4 regions of the Shewanella sp. M16 genome follow, and region 1 is predicted to be linked to each of the others. Evidence: predicted binding sites of a transcription regulator. Region 1 holds the regulator's gene; each other region holds the start of a gene.

Region 1 (5,187 bases):
GCCGCTGCGGCATCATTGATACGCGTCATCACCCGATTAGCCAGCACGTTTACCGCTGGCGTTAACCAACTTGGTTTCTGCTCGGGATCATCGGCCAACTCAGCACGCCAGTTTGGCGCACGCTCATTTAAGAAATTTTGCAGGGTAATAGGCTCGCCAAAATTCACATAACCTTGGCCAAAATTACCTAATTTGCGAATGGCACCAAACACCTGCCACACAGATTCTTTTTTCTTTTTCTTACCGCTTAACTCTTTATGGTAAGTCGCCACTTCCATCACATGGTCATAGCCTAAATACACAGGCACAAGTGTGACAGGACGTTCAATACCGCGCAGTACGCTGTTCATCGTCATGGCGATCATGCCAGTTTTCGGCGCCAACAGACGGCCAGTACGTGAACGGCCGCCTTCGGAGAAGTATTCCACTGAATAACCTTTAGCAAACAGCTGGTCTAAATACTCACGAAATACTGCGGTGTATAGCTTGTTGCCATTAAAACTACGGCGGATAAAGAAGGCACCACCGCGACGGAACATAGGTCCCGCGGGCCAGAAATTGAGGTTAATGCCGGCAGCAATGTGCGGCGGAACCATGCCTTGATAATACAAAATATACGATAACAGCAGGTAATCCATGTGGCTGCGATGGCAAGGCACATAAACAATCTCGTGGCCATCGTGGTGTAACTGCCGAACTTGCTCGGCGCCTTTAATGTTGATCCCGCTGTAAAGCTTGTTCCACAGCCAAGTTAAAAAACGCTCGGCAATACGCACTAAACTGTCTGAGTAATCGGCAGCGATTTCATCGAGATACTCAATAGCCGTCTCGCGCGCTTGGGTCTCAGAAATCTTTTTACTAGCGGCCTCTTCTTGAATCGCTTTGCGCAGCGACTCAGATTTGAGTAACGAATGAAACAGTGCTTGGCGGTTTGGCAGCACAGGCCCTGTCATTACCTTACGTTGACGACGGAAATGCACGCGTGCAACCCGTGCTAACTTATGGGCAATCCCCATGTCGGTGCCATGTTCGTCAGCCATGTAACGCAGGGATACGGCATTCGAAAACTGCACGAAGTTATGTCGACCTAAGAACAAAATCATCAAGCACTTGCGCAGCCAAGTCGGGTTTTCCCGCTCAAATACGGCCGCCTTCATAGTGTCGTCTTCTTTCCCTGGCGTTCGACCCCAATACAAGCTCACGGGCACAAGTTGGATATCCAATTCAGGACGTTCCTTATGCACGGCTAACAAACGCATAAAGCATTCGAGGAAAGGCTCATTACCAGCACGTTCGCCAAACAGTGGCTTACGTCCTTGAAGACAGACAACCCGAGGCGCAATCACACCATTAGCCACTAGAGGCTCATAAGGGCTTGGTAAGCCTAACTTAGCCGTTATTTCGCTCAAAGCAGCTATGTCACTAAGGGATTCTGTTTTCATCACATAAACAAGGGGTCTGGAAGCATCCAGATTCAGATCGGCAAAGGGATCCTGAGGCACCACAATAGTGTGCACTAAGTGTTTTTGGATCCAACGTAATGATTTCAACCAAAGAGAGTCGTGTTTAGGCATTATTCTTATGCAATTAAGTGCGTTTACTAGCCCGATAGAATACCAGACTATGGGCAATATTCGCTAATTCTCTCCAACATAGCTAAAAAGTGGTTAATACTTGCGCTGCAAATAATACTGTATATACTAACAGTAACTGTATAGAAAAACAGGAAACACCATGAGACCTTTGACGCCACGCCAAGCTGAAATTTTAGAGCTAATTAAACGAAATATTGCCGATACTGGCATGCCACCCACTCGGGCAGAAATCGCAACCCGTTTAGGTTTTAAGAGCGCCAATGCGGCTGAAGAACACCTTAAAGCGTTGGCGAAAAAGGGCTGCATTGAGATCATGCCTGGCACATCTCGGGGCATTCGTCTGCCTGCGGAAATCGAAGATTTGACTGAAACAGGTTTACCGCTCATCGGCCAAGTGGCCGCGGGTGAACCTATCCTCGCCCAAGAACATGTTGAACAGTACTACCAAGTCGACCCAAGCATGTTCCATCCCGCCGCCGATTTTTTACTGCGAGTAAAGGGCGACAGCATGAAAAATATCGGTATTCTCGAAGGTGATTTGCTGGCAGTTCATAAAGTAGAGCAAGCTAGAAATGGTCAAGTGGTTGTCGCTAGAGTCGATGACGATGTCACTGTTAAACGTTTCGAAAAAAAAGGTAATGTAGTCTATCTACACGCCGAAAATGAAGACTATTCCCCGATTAAAGTGGATTTAGGCTATCAAAGTTTAACAATTGAAGGACTCGCCGTCGGTGTGATCCGTAATGGAGATTGGCTATGAACAAACTACTTGGCAATGCACCCCGCCATCCGGGCTTGTGGCTCGATGAAGTCCGTGATGCTGACTATGACTGGCACCATGCACCTATCGCCTGTATGCCAACTAAGACTCAAGGTCGCCAAGAATTAATTCATCTGAGTGCACAACTCGCTCAGTTAAGCCAACAGGGCCGTTGGTTAGTGCTCATCAACCCACCAAGTATTGGCTACAAGCAAACACTCGCTAGCGCAGGTGTGCGTATGGATAGAGTCTTACTGGTACATGCTAAAGATGAAGTCGAAACCCTGTGGGCGATGGAAAAAGCCCTAACAAGTGGTACGTCCAGTGCAGTCATTACTTGGACTCAATCATTAGATGCGCGGGATAATCGACGCCTACAAATCGTGGCTAAAAGTGCCCGAGCTATGGGCATAGTGCTTGAAGACGTAAATAGTCACTTACATGCCGACGTACGCATTGAGCAAGGCAATCTCTTCGGTCAGCAATCTTTTTTTAGCGCTGTACACTAAATATTCATTTAATTTTTTACCTTGAAAGCCGCCTCACCTATGAATGTGAGGCTTTTTTTTGGCAATTTTTCAGATAATTAGATAAATAAGTGATCTTGATCAATATTTAAACAGCAAGTATGGTTGGTTAAGTCGGTGGTGATATATCACCTTCCGTGGTCAATGAATCGAGTATTTATCGAACTCGAAGCGCCACTAAAAATAGAGAACAAATTTATTTCAGCAGTATGTGCCAGCGTGGCTAATTACCAGCAGTAACAATACTTGATTAAAAGTAACAGCCGCCAACGCACGTTGAAGTCAAAAAAGCTTTTTTGGGAACTGAAGAGTTTGCATAGAGTTGAGACTTACTGTGTTGCTCTTCTTTGTAGTTGCTATTCGCAATTGGCAGAGGAGAAGTCTTGTGAAGCAATTGTTGTATTGTTTACTCGTGGTGCTTTTCGCACCACCGTTGACCGCCGCGGACATGCGGTTCAACATGACCCCTGGCGTGACCGAGATCAGTGGCAAGGTTTATCACTTGCACATGACCATCTTGTATATCTGCTGCGCAATAGGCCTAGTGGTCTTTGGCGTCATGATTTACGCCATGATCAACCACAGAAAATCCAAAGGCGCTGTCGCGTCCCACTTTCACGAAAGCACTAAAGTTGAAATCGCTTGGACGATTCTGCCATTTATCATTTTGATCTTAATGGCGATTCCAGCGACAAAAACTTTAATCGCAATGGAAGATCCCAGCAACGCCGATCTCACCGTAAAAGTCACGGGGTCCCAATGGAAATGGCATTACAGCTATTTCGATCAAGATATTGATTTTTATAGCATACTGACAACACCCAGAGCACAAATTGAAGGCACCGAAACCAAGGGTGAAAACTATCTATTGGAAGTCGATAAACCGCTCGTTCTACCGATAAACCGCAAAATCCGCTTTCTGATGACTTCAGAGGATGTCATCCATTCCTGGTGGGTACCCGCCTTTGCCATTAAGAAAGATGCCAACCCTGGATTTATCAATGAGGCTTGGACTCGCATCGACAAACCCGGCATTTACCGCGGTCAATGCGCCGAACTTTGCGGAAAAGACCATGGTTTTATGCCTATCGTAGTACAAGCGTTACCTGAAGCCGAGTTTGAGGCTTGGGTAACAGAGCAGAAACAAGCCGCAGGTGCTGCGGCTGAAGCCGCTCAAGCCGCTTTATCACAAACCCTAAGTAAAGAAGAGTTGATGACTCAAGGTGAACAAGTTTACCTCGGGCACTGCGCAGCCTGCCACCAGCCCAATGGCGAAGGGTTGCAAGGCGTATTTCCGCACCTTAAAGGTAGCCCGATTGCAACGGGACCGCTCAGCGGCCACCTTGAAATTGTGCTCAACGGTAAAACGGGTACAGCCATGCAAGCGTTTAGTAAGCAATTGACTGCACAAGAAATCGCGGCAGTGACTACCTACGAGCGTAATGCTTGGGGCAATAATACTGGCGATGCAGTGCAAGCCAAAGACGTCAACGAGTACATGAACGGCAATTCTGCACAAACATCCGCCGCGGTACCAAGCAGTACAACTCCGACACCCGCACCTGCAGACGTCTCAGCTGCAATCGATCCCGCAAGCCTCCCCACACTCAGCCATGACGCCCTCATGGCCGAAGGTGAAACTGTCTACGCGACCTTCTGTGCTGCCTGCCATCAAGTGACAGGTGCAGGAATACCACCCGCCTTCCCCGCGCTAGTGGGTAGTGCTATCGCCATTGGACCAGTCGCCAATCACATCGATATTGTGATGCACGGCAAAACGGGCACGGCTATGCAGGCATTTGGCAAACAGCTTAGCCCACAGCAACTTGCAGCAGTCATTACCTATGAACGCAATGCTTGGGATAACAATACCGGCGATACAGTGCAACCTGCTGATATCGCAAGTCATGGACAGTAGGGGATAATGATGAGCACTACGACTCAAGATCAAACCGCAGCCCATGATGACCATCATCATGGTGCGCCAAAGGGCATCATGCGCTGGCTGCTAACCACCAACCATAAAGACATAGGTACTTTGTATTTATGGTTCAGCTTCATTATGTTCTTAACCGGTGGCGCTATGGCCATGGTGATCCGCGCTGAACTCTTTCAACCTGGATTACAATTGGTCGAGCCCAACTTTTTCAACCAAATGACAACTGTTCATGGGCTGATCATGGTATTCGGTGCGGTAATGCCAGCCTTTACAGGGCTCGCTAACTGGCTGATCCCTATGATGATAGGGGCGCCCGATATGGCGCTGCCACGGATGAATAACTGGAGTTTTTGGATACTCCCCTTC
Region 2 (5,187 bases), on a different contig from region 1:
ACGTCGTCTAAACGCCAGCCAATCACATCAACAATCTCGCCGCCTTCTTGACCGACACCGACAATCTTGTCTTCCGGCGACAGTTTTTCACTGCCAGCAGCAGGACCGCCAGTAATTAAACTTTTAATGACAGTGTAATCGTCTTCGAGTTGCAGTTGAGCACCAATACCTTCAAGGCTCAAGTTCATTTCCATTTGGAAACGTTCAGCATTGCGTGGTGAAAGGTAACTTGTATGTGGCTCAATGCTACGCGAGAAGGCATTCATCACGCCTTGGAACACGTCTTCACTGTTAGTTTGAATCAACCGTTTAATCGCGTTGTTGTAACGCTTTTGGAGGATATCAACAATCTCAGGCCATTTCTTACCTGTGAGTTTAAGATTTAGTGCATCGTATTTAACACGTTGACGCCATAACTCATTAATTTCTGTCTGGTCTTTTGGCCATGCGGCCTCATCGCGGTCGTACTCATAGGCATCACCGGGCGCAGAAAAATCCATCTCTTTATCTAATAGAGATAAAGCATAGACAAAGCCTTCATAGCGGCGCTTTTGGACGATATCAAACATTTTATAGGCAGGCTCAAGTTCACCAGAACTGAGCATGTCATCGAATTGGGTAGCATAAGGTTTAAAACTATCGACATCCGCTTGGGTTAACACATTGCGGCGATAGTCTAACTGCTGTAGATAACGATCGAAAATTTGCGCAGAAAAGGCGTCATCAAGATTGAATCTATGATAGTGCGAACGAGTGTATAAGTCCGTTACCCTTTTGCTCGCAACCTTATGTTGCGCTTCCTGCTTGAGAGTGGGTAACTCGCTGATTTGAATCGTGGGTGGTACGGCCCAAGCCGAAAATCCGACAAAAACAGTGGCGATCGAGGTAGCCAAAGTGAGTTTTCGCATCAACAAGTTACTCCGTTTTAATAAATGATTACAGCAGGATATGTTCTGCTCTAACTTTAATCGTTAGGCCACTATCAAGCTGAACATGAATATCTTCCTTGTTAATGTCAGTAATCACACCGGCTACGGGTGTCATACCTAATTTAACATTGACGCGTTGTTTTTTCGTTAAATCAGTCAATTGTGCTTGAACATAATTGACGACTGGCGCTGCAGCTTTTGGCGCAGGCTTAGCAGGACGCTCAGTTTTAGGACGCTGAGGAACAGCCACCTTTTTAGGTGCTTTCTTCGCCGCGGGCTTAGGTGCAAGTGCTGCACGTTTCGCTTTGGCCTTATCCTGACTCTCTTTCAACATGGCTTGAGCATGATCAATGTGCTCTTGCTCTAACTCGCCGCAAGGTTCGCCATCCAGGTTTACGCGTTGTGCGCCCGCTTTAACGCACTTTAAATAGCGCCAGCTGCTGGTGTAACGTCTCAAGGCAACTCTGAGCTGAGTTTTACTGACTTTAGAATCATCAGCCAACCTTTCAGCCAAATCTTGAAACAATCCGATTTTTAATGGCTTAGTTTCACCTTCAGCAATAAAGCACAAAGGAAATGTTTCATACAAATACGCCAAAATTGCATTGGTGTCGGTCAACTTTTCTGTTGATTCCATCATTACTTCCACAGTCAAAAAGGGACATCGATTCGAGGTGATATATATCAGCTTCTTACATGTCGTTTATCTTCGTTAAACTCAATATTGAGTCAACGTACAAATTAGCATCCTAGCCGCGTTTACTAAAGTTAAAAAATATACCTTAACAAATTTTGACAGCTCAAAACACTAAGCTTATTCATTGCATGCCAATCAAACCAGCTTAATGCGTGCAGGCGCATATTATAAGGCGCACGCCACCGATTGCGACTATGAATTATGCGTTATTGTACGCAAATTAATCAAATAGGCAGTTTTCAAAACTTTTAACCAGTAATTCCAGCCCCTTTTGGTCTTCTTCATCGAAACGATCGAAGATAGGACTGTCAATATCGAGCACGGCAACCACGTTACCTTGCGCACGAACTGGCACAACGATTTCAGAATTACTGGCAGAATCACAGGCAATATGACCATCAAATTGATGGACATCAGCCACTCGCTGAGTTTGATTAGTGAATGCTGCAGTACCACACACACCTTTTCCTAACGGAATGCGTGTACAAGCCACTTTACCTTGAAACGGGCCTAATACTAGTTGTTCGCCACGCATAACGTAGAATCCCACCCAGTTCAGCTCAGTTAAATTATCATTGAGCAAGGCTGAAAAATTCGCCATCGCCGCAACAAGGTCGTCTTCCCCTTCCAACAAGGCCAAGGCTTGACGGTTAAGTGACTCATAAAATTTCGATTTCATTACATTTCCTAACAATTTTATTCTGCTGCTTCGGTCTTTTTAGCCGCTTTTTTCGCTGCAGGCGGATTCATTGGCGTACTATTAACCTGAACGGCGCCTTTAAGCAAGTTCGTCAGCTCATCTTTATTGTTAGCAAAATAGAATGCGAGCTTTTCGCCCACACTTTCATCTATACCCAAATCAGCTTTTTGAATGAAGGGGATAAGGTTATCGGCGATATCGAGCATCTTATCGTAGGCATCAGCCTCCTTCTTAGATGTGAATGTCATCTTTTCAACCCCTTCTCTGACCACGACAAACTGTGTTATTACTGCCATGACTGCCCTCGCACTGTTTTTATATACAGTAACTAGAGTGACATAGATTGAACTTGTGATGCAAGTGTTCTGATTAATCTGATATTATTAGCGTACTTTCGTTGCCAAGATTATAAAAGCGCTAGACGTGGCTGAACAGCTAACTAGCACGACACTTTGCACCGTTCTCGCTGTTATTACTCCTATTAGGCTAATATATATTTTTATATGCATGAAAACGCAGCAGAAAATTCAGTAACCCTATGCCGCTCCTGCGATTTAGCAGTCCGCAAACGTGCCTTGCCTAGCGGCGTTAGAGCAATCTGTCCTCGTTGCAGCACTGCACTTTATGACACGCCATACTGCTCTGTGAATGGTATGTTAGCCCTATGTATTTCGGCATTAGTGTTTTATTTCCCTGCTAATTTTTTACCCGTACTCGAGATCCACTTTTTCGGCAGTATTCGTACTACCACGGTTTTCCAAGGGGCATTTGCAGTATTTGACCAAGGCTATTGGGTTGTAGGTGTCGCCGTACTTGCCGCAGCTGTGATAGGTCCAGGCTTATTACTGTTATCGATATTGACACAGATTTTAATTGTGAAATGGGGATTGAGTAGCCTTTTTTGGCGTAACTCATTGAAGCAGTTGTTAAAATTTCATGGCGTCTTATCGCAGCTCACTATGCTGGAAATTTATGTGATCAGCTTCTTAGTTTCATCATTTCAGCTATCTGATTTTTCGGACATTTATTTTGGTATGGGCACATTTTGCTTCACTATGCTGTTTCTCGTGACCTTGTTTCTACAAAGAGAATACGACTTAGAACATATGTGGACGTTATTGGAAGGTCATAGCTGATATGAAACAACAAGGTAAAGATATCGGCCTATGTCTCTGTAAAGTGTGTCGCCAACTCAACAGCAGTGAACTCACGCACTGTCAGCGCTGTGAAACTGAGTTGCAAGTCAGAGACTATTCCAGCCTGCAAAAAAGTTGGGCTTTGTTGATTACCGCTGCCATCTTACTGGTGCCAGCCAACATTTACCCTATCACTATGCTGACCAATCAAGGGCAAGTGCGGCACGACACCATTTTTTCAGGCATTTTGCATTTAGTGCATTCAGATATGTTGCCTATTGCCATCATAGTGTTTACCGCCAGTATTTTAGTACCATGGATTAAAATCATCGGCTTATCCATTTATCTGTGTGCGATCAGCTTTGACATTCCGATTTCAAAAAAGAAATTGATGGTGGGTTTTCACATCATCGAATGGATTGGCCGCTGGTCAATGCTCGATTTATTTGTCATCTCAATCACAGTGGCATTAGTGAACATGGGACAATTACTCGACGCGAAACCCGCGCCTGCGGCTACCGCATTTGCCTTGGTTATTCTGTTAACTCAGTTAGCCGCAAAAGTTTTAGACACTCGTTTACTCTGGGATCGATTGGAACCTCAAGATGACACAAATTGAATCGCCGAAAGTTGTAAAGAAAAAACTCTTTTCGCCCATTTGGCTGCTTCCTATTGTCGCGTTGGCATTAGGTGCTTGGCTGGGCATTAAGAGCATTAAAGAATCGGGGGTTGAAATTCAAATTCACTTTCCGAGCGCCACTGGGATTGATGTAGGTAAAACCTTAGTCAAATACCAAGGTTTAACTGTCGGTAAAGTTAAAGACATTGGCATAGATGAAGATCTCAAAGGTGTGAACGTCAAGGTCATGATGGACTACCGCGCTAAACCTTTCTTGAATAAAGAAACCCTCTTCTGGCTTGTCACACCTAAAGCAAGTATTACAGGTGTTGAAGGCTTAGATGCGCTGTTTTCGGGTAACTATATTGCTATCCAACCAGGGAAAGGTAATGCCTCGACCTTTTTTGAAGCAGAACGCCAACCGCCGCCGATGCAAATCGGCTCAGAAGGTGTGATGGTCGAATTGACCTCCGATAAACTGGGTTCGCTCGATGTTGGCTCGCCAATATTTTTTCGCCAAATCCCCGTGGGTAGCGTGGTCAGCTATCGTTTAGATGGCAATCAAAGAGTCATTATCAGCGCTTTCATTCAAGAGCAATACGCGCGGTTAGTGAAGAAAAATTCTCACTTTTGGAATGTTTCTGGCGTCAAAATTGATGCTTCACTAACTGGGGTTAAAGTCAGTTCAGAGAGTTTGGCGTCCATTCTGGCTGGCGGCGTGAGTTTCAGCTCTGACGATAAAGCAGACATAGCTAAAAACGGTGACGTTTTTTCGCTTTATGATTCAGAAACCACCGCCCTTGGCGGCATAGAAATAAGCTTGACCATGGCTGACGCTAACGGTGTCGAAAAAGGTACCCGCATCGTTTATCGCGGCATCAATATTGGCAGTATTTTAAGTAAACAACTCACGTCCAATGGTGTTACAGCCGTGGCTAAATTTGAATCTCAATACGGTTCACTGTTAACTAACGACGGCGTGTTTTGGCTTGAAGGTGCTGATATTTCCCTCTCAGGCATTAAGAATCCAGAACGCTTACTGACAGGTAGCGTGATCAACTTCCTGCCAGGCATCAACACCAAAAGCGCGGTACCAAGCAGCTTTG
Region 3 (5,187 bases), on a different contig from region 1:
AATAAGAGTAGTAGGTCACTATGTTTCAGACCTTAAAGATCAATACCTCAGCGTTAAAGTATTCATTTAACTGGCTAGTCCTCGTGGGACTGGCCTTTTTTGTTTCAGCCTGTTCAAAGCAAAACGAAGTCATTTCGTTGGCCGGCAGCACTATGGGCACGACTTATCACATTAAAGTCGTCCCGAATGAGCAGATGCCGACGGCGCAGTTACTTCAAGCGGAAATTGATTTAGCCCTTGAGCTAGTCAATGACCAGATGTCGACCTATCGGCCTAATTCAGAATTATCCCGTTTCAACCAATTGCCATTGGAGCAAAGCGTTGAAGTCTCACCGGATACCATAAAAGTGGTGCAAGAGGGAATACGTTTATATCAAGTGACGGATAAGGCACTTGATATTACCTTAGGTCCTTTAGTTAATCTGTGGGGTTTTGGACCTGATAAGCGTCCAACGAAAGTTCCGACACAGGCTGATATTGATGCGGCTAAAGCCAAAACAGGGATTAGTGAACTTTCCATTGAAGGCAACCGTCTAAGTAAGCACAACACCCATTTATATGTAGATTTATCATCAATCGCGAAGGGATTTGGGGTTGATAAGATCGCTTCCATTCTTGATAAATACCACGCGACAGGGTATTTAGTTGAAATCGGTGGCGAACTGAGTATCAAAGGTGCCAAAGGTGATGGAAGCTCTTGGCGTGTTGCGATAGAGCAACCGACCAATGATGGCTCTGAAGCCGTACAGCAGGTTATTGCACCTGGTACTATGGCGATGGCGACCTCTGGTGACTATCGTAATTATTATGAAGAAGACGGCCAACGTTTTACGCATATAATCGATCCGCGTACTGGTTTGCCGATAAATCATAAGTTAGCATCCGTGACTGTATTGCATCAAAATTGTATGACGGCCGACGGTTTTGCGACGGCCATGATGGTTTTGGGCACAGAAGCATCATTGGAGCTTGCCAAGAAGGAACACTTGGCGATAATGCTAATCGAAAAGCAAGGCGACGGATTTAAGGTCTATTACAGCGACGCCTTCAAGCCTTTCCTTATTTAGTTTTTGGAGTAAACCATGACCTCTTTTATTGCGGCATTTGTGATCTTGTTAGTCTTCTTTTTGCTCATGTCGATTGGTTATCTCATCAAGCGCAAAGCCGTTGAAGGAAGTTGTGGCGGTTTAGGTGTTCTAGGGATTGAGAAAGCGTGTGATTGTGATGACCCTTGTGACAAACGTAAACGTCGTATGGCCGCTGAAGAAGCGCGTCGTGAGAAGTTAACGAAAGACCGCATTATCTAAATAGTCTTGATTCGATCATAGCCTCCAATTTAGGGGGCTATTTTTTGCCTCGTATTTTCTTACACGGGTTAATCATTTGAGATTTATCCTTGGGATTAGAGTGGGATAGCAAGTTAACCTAAGCAGGAATGAGAATGCTTTTCATCATTAAGTGAGTGAAATATAAAGATAATTTGAGTTGGTAGATAAATTGTACTAGGCTAGAAGCTTGATTTAGATCAATCTTTTCACGCTTACCAAGGATAGTAACTTATGAAAGGTCATCCTAAAGTGGTTGGGCAACTGAATCGGGTGCTTACCTGTGAGTTGACCGCCATCAATCAATATTTCCTCCATGCCCGCATGTTTAAACATTGGGGCTTAGAGAAGTTAAACCACGTCGAATACAAAAAATCCATCCAAGATATGAAGCACGCCGATAAGCTCATCGAGCGGGTGCTGTTTTTGGAAGGTCTGCCTAATCTGCAACAACTCGAAAAACTTCGCATTGGTGAACATAGCCAAGAGATGCTCGACTGCGATCTGGCCATGGTGCAAGAGCAGCTTACATTGCTGCGTGATGCGATTAGCTTGTGTGAAGCCGAACAGGACTATGTGAGCCGCGATCTGCTGGAAGATATTCTCGAAGACGAAGAAGAGCACTTAGATTGGCTCGAGTCGCAGCAAGAGCTCATTACGCTAACCGGTATTCAAAATTATCTACAATCGCAAATTAGCGACCAATAGGAGCAAGATATGAAAGGCGATAAAGACGTCATCGATGCGTTAAATCGACTCCTAACGGGAGAACTCTCGGCAATGGATCAGTATTTTGTCCATGCCCATATGTATAAAGATTGGGGCCTGAATGAACTCTATGAGCGTATCGCCCATGAGTCAGATGATGAGAAAGCCCATGCAGCCAAATTAGTGCAGCGCATTTTATTCCTCGAAGGTACACCCAATGTTGCCGCCCGTGAGGCATTGAACATAGGTAAAGATGTAGAAGAGATGCTACGTAATGATCTTGCCTATGAATACAAGGTCGCGGACGATTTGCGCAAAGTGATTTCACTGTGTGAGCAGAAGCAAGATTACCAGACCCGCGAAATCCTCGAAGTATTACTCGACGATACAGAGTCTGACCATATGTATTGGCTCGAAAAACAACTTGGGCTTATTGACCGTGTTGGATTGCAAAACTACCTGCAAACTAAGATGTGAGCCTTAGATTGTTAGGTTGAGTAAATACCTAGGCCACTGAGTGTAATGGCCTAGGAAACTCAGTTATTAAGCATGTCTGTTGTTCCTCACACTTGTCTTGTTCTCTTTTCCAGCGCTAGGCCACATCTTATTGGCCCAAATCTATCAGGAATACTTGATTACTGTTTTTATATACAGTATTTTGGCGTTGGAGGAATTCAACGTGCGAAAAATTATTCATATCGATATGGACTGCTATTTTGCTGCAGTGGAAATGCGCGACTTTCCTGAGTACCGTGGCAAGCCTTTAGCCGTAGGCGGCAGTAGCGACCGTCGCGGTGTTATCAGTACTTGCAGTTATGAGGCACGTAAATTCGGTGTACGTTCAGCAATGGCAACGGCTTATGCCTTTAAGTTGTGCCCTGAGCTGATTTTAGTTCCGGGTCGGATGCAGGTTTACAAAGAAGTGTCGCTACAAATTCGTGAAATATTTTCCCGCTATACCCAATTAATTGAGCCGCTTTCCTTAGATGAAGCTTATTTGGATGTGAGTGAGTGCCAACAATATAAGGGCTCTGCGACCTTGATTGCCCAAGCGATTCGTCGCGATATCTTAACCGAAACGGGTTTAACCGCATCGGCGGGTATCGCGCCAGTAAAATTTTTAGCTAAGGTCGCCTCGGATCTGAACAAGCCAAACGGCCAATATGTCATTACGCCAGAGACGCTTTCTGAGTTTGTTAAGACCTTATCGCTGCGTAAAATTCCCGGTGTTGGTAAAGTCACCGCCGAAAAGCTCTCTTCGCTCGGGCTCAATACCTGTGGTGATGTGCAAGCTTATTCTAAACCTGAGCTCTTAGCGCGATTCGGTAAGTTTGGTGGTGTGTTGATTGAGCGTTCCCAAGGCATAGATGAGCGGGGGATTTCTGCCGACAGAGAGCGCAAATCAGTGGGTGTTGAAACCACGTTAGCAAAGGATATTTATAGTTTAGAGCAGTGCCAGCAGGTGATGCCGAGTTTGATCCAAGAACTGTCGTTGCGTTTAAGTCGCAGTGCTAAGGAACGCAAAATACATAAACAGGTGGTCAAACTTAAGTTTAACGATTTCAAGCAGACTACAATTGAGCACCGCAGCGATGAAGTCTCGATTGTAATGTTCTATGAGCTACTCGCACAGGCTATGGAAAGGCAAGAAGGCCGCGGCATTCGTCTATTGGGGATTTCAGTTGGCCTTACCGATTCTACTCTTGTTGTCGCCACAAGCTTAAACGGCCAGACTCAGCTGGATTTAGCACTCTAGCCGTTTATTGAGTTGATAAGCCGCAGACTCATGCCTGCATTGGCTCAATAAGCCTCGGGTGGATTCGCCAACATAAAATCAATTAACAGTCTGACCCGTAAGGGCAGGTTGTCCCGATCGCGATACATCAAGTAGGCGGTGCGCGGAATACCTTGCCACTCGGGCAGTATTTGAATGAGTTTGCCACTTCGTATCTGTTCACTCGCCATGCTGATGGGTATGAGTCCAATCCCAAGCCCCGCCACCACGGCCTGACAGGCAATCGCCATATCATCGACGGCTAATTTGATATTCCCCCTTGGTTCAAACTCGACATTTTGCCCTGTGCTATTGTGCTGTAAACGCCACGTTTTTGTGGGCTTGGCGATGATAACCGGATGCTGATCCAGCTCTTCAATGGATTGCAGCGCATGCCACTGCGTTGCCGATGTGCTGGTGCAAAGTACAAAGCTAATCGTGGTAAGTGGCCTTGCAATCCAATCGGGATCTTTAGGTTCGCCCACTCGAAAGGCGATATCGATGGCGTTTTCACTGACATCGATATTCATGTTCGACAGACTTAAATCGATATCAATATTGGGATAATGCCGTTGGAAGGCGTTGAGTGATTCACCTAGCCAGCGATAGGTTGTATTGATGGGCGCCGAGATCCGCAATTTGCCAACCGCTTGATGTTTATCCGCATGCAACTCACCAGATACCGCTGACCTGTGGCGGTAAGGTTGACTCTATGGGCGTCTCTGTGCAGTAAACGCAGACCTAAGGATTGTTCTAACAGATTGATTCGACGGCTTAAGGTTGAAGGTGGAATGCCTAAATGCTGCGCCGCGAGCTTAAAACTCCCTTGCTGTGCCACCACCCAAAATAAGCGCATATCGTCTAAGGAATAATTAAGTTTCATATTTGGAATTTAAGCTCTCAATCTTGTTGGTTTTAATAATATATGAAACTTATAAACTAAGCTCAATCCCAATTACCTCCCTAGAGGCCGATATGAAATCCCATACACCTTACATGACATTCGTTTGTCTACTGATTTGCGTTTTTAGCTGGGGCAGTGTGTTTCCGATTGCTAAGCGAGTGCTGGAGGAGATGTCAGGAGAGTCCCTCGTCTTCTGGCGTTTTACCATTGCGGCTGTGACTTTAGCGTTATATATCGTTTTTACTCGTCAGGCTTGGCCCAAATTGAGTTTGGTGCAATATATTGTCATAGCGTTAGTGGGTGTGATTGGTGTGGGCGGCTTAAATCTGGCGTTATTTAATGGCCTGCAGCATACCTCTGCTGCCAATGGTGCCTTGATTATGGCGCTCAGCCCGCTGGTGACTTCAATCGTCAATGCGCTATTACAGCGTGAATGGCTCAGCAGACAACAAGTGTTTAGCTTAGTGGGTGGATTG
Region 4 (5,187 bases), on a different contig from region 1:
CATTGCCGTTTGTACGTAGCCTGGTCCTGCAGCGACTCCGGCAATGCCGGTATAGAGCGCCGCACCGTCAGGGCCCTGAACATTATACAGTCCTGTAATAAGCAGCATGAAACCAGTTGCAGAGCAAACGAATAAGGTGTCGATATACACAGAAAAAGCTTGAACTAACCCTTGTTTGGCTGGATGGCTTACCGCCGCTGCAGATGAGGCATGTGGCGCTGTACCTTGACCCGCTTCGTTGGAGTAAATACCCCGCTTTACCCCCCACATGATGGCTAAGCCTAAAATGGCACCAAAACCCGCATCAAAGCCAAAGGCACTTTTGATAATTAACCATAAAATACCCGGTAGCTGGCCAATATTTAGCGCTATGATGACACAAGCCACTATGATGTAACCCAGTGCCATAAAGGGGACGACGGCACTGGCAAAGTGAGCGATACGTTTTACACCGCCAAAAATGATAAAGCCAAGAAGCATAGCCAGTATGGCTGCAGTCACATTAGGATCTATGTTGAAAGCGGTTTTTAAACTTGAACCAATCGAGTTAGCTTGTACGCCCGGCAGCAGGATCCCGCAAGCAAATATGGTCGCAATTGCAAATACCCATGCATACCATTTCATGCCTAAGCCTTTTTCAATATAAAAAGCAGGTCCACCGCGATACTCACCATTGATTTTTTCTTTATAGACTTGACCTAAGGTAGATTCAACGAAGGCGGAGCTGGCACCGAGAAAGGCAACCATCCACATCCAAAATAAAGCGCCAGGACCACCAAAGGTGATTGCTGTGGCGACCCCTGCAATGTTACCTGTACCGACTCGACCCGCTAATGTCATCGCAAGTGCTTGAAAAGACGACACTCCCGCATCAGTACTCTTGCCATCAAACATCAGGCGGATCATTTCTGGCAGATGGCGCAGCTGTAAAAATCGAGTGCGAAGGGAGAAATAGAGCCCGACACCTAGGCAAAGAAAAATAAGTGCAGGGCTCCAAATTACACTATTGATCGCGTTGACAATCTCATTCATAGACTCCGATTCCTTTATTGTGTTGTTTTAGCAGAGTTTTTAGGTTTACGGTTATTCAACAGATGTTGAGTTAGGACATTCACTTTTGATTAAGACATTTTTGTAAATATCCAAGATACTCAACATAACTATTTTTTAGGGAGCTTCATAGTTAAAGTGTTAAATATTTGAAACCAATGTGTTTTGAAATTGAGTTTTAGCATGGATAAATAGAGCGGAGGGGCGAGTTAACTCGAAATACGGTAGTGATTTATTATGAATGTCAGTTATCCCATTACCCAAAGTAGCATCCACACGCCGAATAAGCTGCTTAAGCTATGGCGCGTGATTTGGTGGCTGAGTAATAGAGATACACTCACAGCAATAGGAATGACGAGAATGAATCCCCATGCTAACGGCATATCGATGATTTTCATTTGTCCCAGCCAGGTACTGGTGAGCATGCTTATTGCGAGTAACATTAAGCTATGGAATATCAATAACTGATTGAATCTTAATATTAATGCTGGAGTTATTGTCATAGCCTGTCGCGCATTTATTGCAAACTGTCTCATAGTCACTCCTTAGTTATTTACTGTATCTTATGCCTTGTTGAGAATCATTCGCAATTGAATTTACACTTAAGCTTTTACATTTAAGCTCGGTTTACTACAGAAATTTGCACTCAACTGGCGTTTGGGCTAAATTATACTGTAATTATATCCAGTGCTTGGTGTTTGTATGATTCTCTATATCGCAGAAAAACCTAGCCTAGGGCGGGCCATTGCCGATGTATTGCCTAAACCCCATAAAAAAGGCGATGGATTTATCGAAGCCGCCAATGGCGATTGTGTGTCTTGGTGCGTTGGTCACTTGCTCGAGCAAGCAGAACCTGATGCCTATAATCCCGAATTTAAGTCTTGGAAATTCGAGCATTTGCCAATAGTGCCAGACAAGTGGCAACTAAAACCTAAGGCTGCGACCCGCAGCCAACTCACAGTGCTAAAACGATTAGTCAAACAAGCCAACACGCTGGTTAACGCGGGCGATCCCGACCGCGAAGGGCAGTTACTCGTGGATGAAGTGATTGCCTATCTTGGCGTGACGGGGGACAAGCTACATCAAACCCAGCGTTTACTGATCAGTGACTTAAACCCCCAAGCTGTAAAACGGGCTCTAACGCAGCTACGCAGCAATCGCGAGTTTATTCCTTTATCCACATCGGCCTTAGCTCGCAGTCGTGCCGATTGGCTCTATGGCATGAATATGACGCGTGCGTACACCATCCAAGGTAAAAAGGTCGGTTATCAAGGCGTGTTATCCGTCGGCCGAGTACAAACGCCATTGCTTGGGCTAGTGGTGCGCCGTGATGAAGAGATTGCCCACTTTCAATCTAAGCCTTTTTATGAAGTACTGGCGCATTTGGCGACCGAGAAGCAAGAAACCTTCAGCGCCAAGTGGCAACCTAGCGAAGCTTGTCAGCCTTATATGGATGAAGAAGGACGAGTGTTAGCGAGAGGGCTAGCGCAAAATGTGGTGAGTCGCATCAGTGATAAACCAGCCTTAGTCACTCAATTAGTGGCTAAGGACAAGAAACAGAATCCACCATTGCCCTACAGCTTATCCGCGTTACAGATTGATGCGGCCAAACGGTTTGGTATGAGTGCTAAGGATGTGCTCGATACCTGCCAGAGTTTGTATGAACGCCATAAACTCATTACTTACCCACGCTCCGACAGTCGTTATTTACCCGTTGAGCAACATAACCTTGCGCCTTCGGTACTTAAGGCGATAAGTGACGGTGCTGCTGAGTTACTACAAGGTGCTGATGCACCCGAGCCCCGTCTTAAATCTAAAGCATGGGATGATAAAAAAGTGGACGCCCATCACGCAATCGTCCCCACAGCGAAGACGGCTAACTTATCTAGCTTGAGTCAGCGTGAGAGGCAGTTATATCTTCATGTTGCTCGCCAGTACTTAGCCCAGTTTTATCCGGCTTATTGTTACAGTGAAACCACAGTGCAAGTGACAATCGAGGGGGGCTTATTTAATACCAAGGCGCGTCAGGATAAATCCCTGGGCTGGAAGCAACTCTTTGCCCGCCAAGAGCCTAATGGCAGTAAGGCGAGTGGCAACAAGTCGACGGAAGAAAGCGCAGGTAAGGACGATGAGGAGAATGACGAGTTTATCGGCCAATTACCGCCTTTGAAATTGGGACAGGCTTTGCATTGTACTCGAGGCGAATTGTTGGAGAAAAATACTCAACCACCAAAGGCCTTTACCGATGCCACTTTACTCGGTGCTATGACGGGTATTAGCCGTTATGTGACCGATCCTGAGATCCGTAAAATTCTTAAAGAAACCGATGGATTAGGTACAGAGGCTACCCGTGCAGGTATTATCGAATTGCTGTTCAAACGCGGTTTTTTACAACGCTTAGGTAAATCTATTGTCTCGACAGACGTGGGGAAAGGATTGATTAACAGCTTGCCCGCGAGTGCGACTACGCCGGATATGACAGCGCTTTGGGAAGCGAGTCTGAATGGCATTTGCCATAAAGAAACCTCTTATCAAGCCTTTATGCAACCACTGCTCGGCACCTTATCCACGCTTATCCAGAATGCAGGCGCACAACTGCCAACCGCGCTTAATGGTTTACAAGGCCAAGGTTATCGTAAAACGGCAAGTAATAAATCTGGTTATCGTAAGTCGCCTTACCGCAAAGCCTCGAGTTCGGCAAAACGGGCAGGCACTACAAGTACAGCTAAAAGCAGTGTGAAGACGTCAGTGGCTAGTGCTGGCGCAAGGAGTCGAACACGCAAAATGGCTACAGAGGTTTAATCGTCACGAGTGCGTTGTGATTCTGTTGTAGGGGATATTCGACCTTAAGCTATAACGCTTTCATAGCACTGAATTTGGGCAAAAAAAGAGTAAACCAAAACGGTTTACTCATACGGAAATGGGTCGTTAAAGCTTGCCAAAATCACTCAATTGATGAGGAGCAGGCATATAATCTCAGCATTAACTTAATTAGCCCTTAAAGCTCATATTTATCTTAGGGTGTCGCCTCGGTTTAAGCTGATGAGCTTATCCAGTATGCGTTCTCCATCCATGCGGATGCCGTTGTGCTCATATTCTGATGTTAACCAATACTTTAGCCTGCCAACTTGTTTTGTGGTTTCTAAACTGTATTGCATCTCTACAAACATATCTTCACTGTAAATGGCTGCTGCAACAGGGACTCGGTTTTGTGCCAGTTGCTCTAGATTGTAAAGTGTTGGCCAATCTGATTTATGGGCAAGGATTTCTGCCGCGGCTTTAAGCGGCACTAAGTGACTAAATTGGTCAAACATCCATGGGTATATCATCTCACCTGTGAATAAAAACGGTTTACCTTGTTGATAGTTAAAGGCGGGGAATTGCTGTCTAACCCTGTGTGCCGACCATTGTGAAGCCGAGTGTTGACAGTAGATGGCTTCATGCAACAGGGCAAAAATCGGGTTAGTGTTGTAATCGAGCATTTGACCGAAATGATTTAAAAATAACGGGTTAACGACTGTCCCTGAAGCCGTGTTGATCAAGGCTTGTTCAAGCAAATAATAAACCGATTCAGGCCCTTGCTCCATTCCAATATTAATACCCAGCAGTTGCAGCATTTCAACCGTGAGGCGTTCACCCGTTGCCAAATACACTTCATTTTCAAGCAAATGTTTTGCTAAGCGAGTGACGAGATGTTGAGCATCGTGGAAGCGTTGGAAAAATTGTTTATTCTTCGCCAGTACGCGTTGATATGTCGCAAGATAGACGTCGTCGCTGCTACGGGTTAATGATGGTATGCCACCTGTGATATAGGCTTCACTGACGCCTTGAGGGGCGGCGCTTAAATAATGTAACACGCAAAATCCCCCGAAACTTTGGCCGAGAATCGCCCACTTATCGGCGGGACAAAGCTGGGCACGAATCGTTTCGGCATCACGAATGATATTGTCAGCCCTGAAATGGCTTAGGTAATCCGCTTGAGCTGCGGGATCTAAATGTTGCAGGCTTTGGTAATTAATCGGTGTTGATAAGCCTGTACCACGTTGATCGAGTAATAACACTCGATATTCTTTTAATGCGCGGCGGATCCAGCCGCTGTTGCTGGCGGGACGCATGGCCGCAAATCCAGGGCCGCCT

Evidence for each region. The regulator LexA, encoded in region 1, represses DNA repair genes until DNA is damaged. The targets are predictions, from matches to a motif close to TACTGTATNNNNATACAGTA.
Region 2: KFE26_RS09225 (YebG family protein) is a predicted target of LexA. The motif match lies at 2,634-2,653, and genes of this name have one in related genera.
Region 3: dinB (DNA polymerase IV) is a predicted target of LexA. The motif match lies at 2,670-2,689, and genes of this name have one in related genera.
Region 4: KFE26_RS13175 (DNA topoisomerase III) is a predicted target of LexA. The motif match lies at 1,721-1,740, and genes of this name have one in related genera.

Annotation. Positions count from the first base shown of each region.
Region 1 covers NZ_JAGTUL010000002.1:170,374-175,560, reverse strand. Annotated here, with positions in the region: gene plsB (glycerol-3-phosphate 1-O-acyltransferase PlsB) at 1-1,574, opposite strand, end outside; gene lexA (transcriptional repressor LexA) at 1,735-2,355, shown strand; gene KFE26_RS02115 (cell division inhibitor SulA) at 2,352-2,864, shown strand; gene coxB (cytochrome c oxidase subunit II) at 3,268-4,800, shown strand; gene ctaD (cytochrome c oxidase subunit I) at 4,810-5,187, shown strand, end outside.
Region 2 covers NZ_JAGTUL010000010.1:151,140-156,326, reverse strand. Annotated here, with positions in the region: gene prc (carboxy terminal-processing peptidase) at 1-908, opposite strand, end outside; gene proQ (RNA chaperone ProQ) at 937-1,566, opposite strand; gene KFE26_RS09230 (GAF domain-containing protein) at 1,847-2,305, opposite strand; gene KFE26_RS09225 (YebG family protein) at 2,323-2,622, opposite strand; gene KFE26_RS09220 (paraquat-inducible protein A) at 2,830-3,462, shown strand; gene KFE26_RS09215 (paraquat-inducible protein A) at 3,464-4,081, shown strand; gene KFE26_RS09210 (PqiB family protein) at 4,068-5,187, shown strand, end outside.
Region 3 covers NZ_JAGTUL010000013.1:72,747-77,933, reverse strand. Annotated here, with positions in the region: gene KFE26_RS10815 (FAD:protein FMN transferase) at 21-1,067, shown strand; gene nqrM ((Na+)-NQR maturation NqrM) at 1,083-1,307, shown strand; gene bfr (bacterioferritin) at 1,560-2,033, shown strand; gene bfr (bacterioferritin) at 2,043-2,510, shown strand; gene dinB (DNA polymerase IV) at 2,713-3,789, shown strand; partial or broken gene KFE26_RS10790 (LysR family transcriptional regulator) at 3,834-4,690, opposite strand; gene KFE26_RS10785 (DMT family transporter) at 4,783-5,187, shown strand, end outside.
Region 4 covers NZ_JAGTUL010000018.1:17,443-22,629, forward strand. Annotated here, with positions in the region: gene KFE26_RS13165 (sodium:alanine symporter family protein) at 1-1,032, opposite strand, end outside; gene KFE26_RS13170 (hypothetical protein) at 1,299-1,586, opposite strand; gene KFE26_RS13175 (DNA topoisomerase III) at 1,753-3,852, shown strand; gene KFE26_RS13180 (alpha/beta fold hydrolase) at 4,062-5,187, opposite strand, start outside.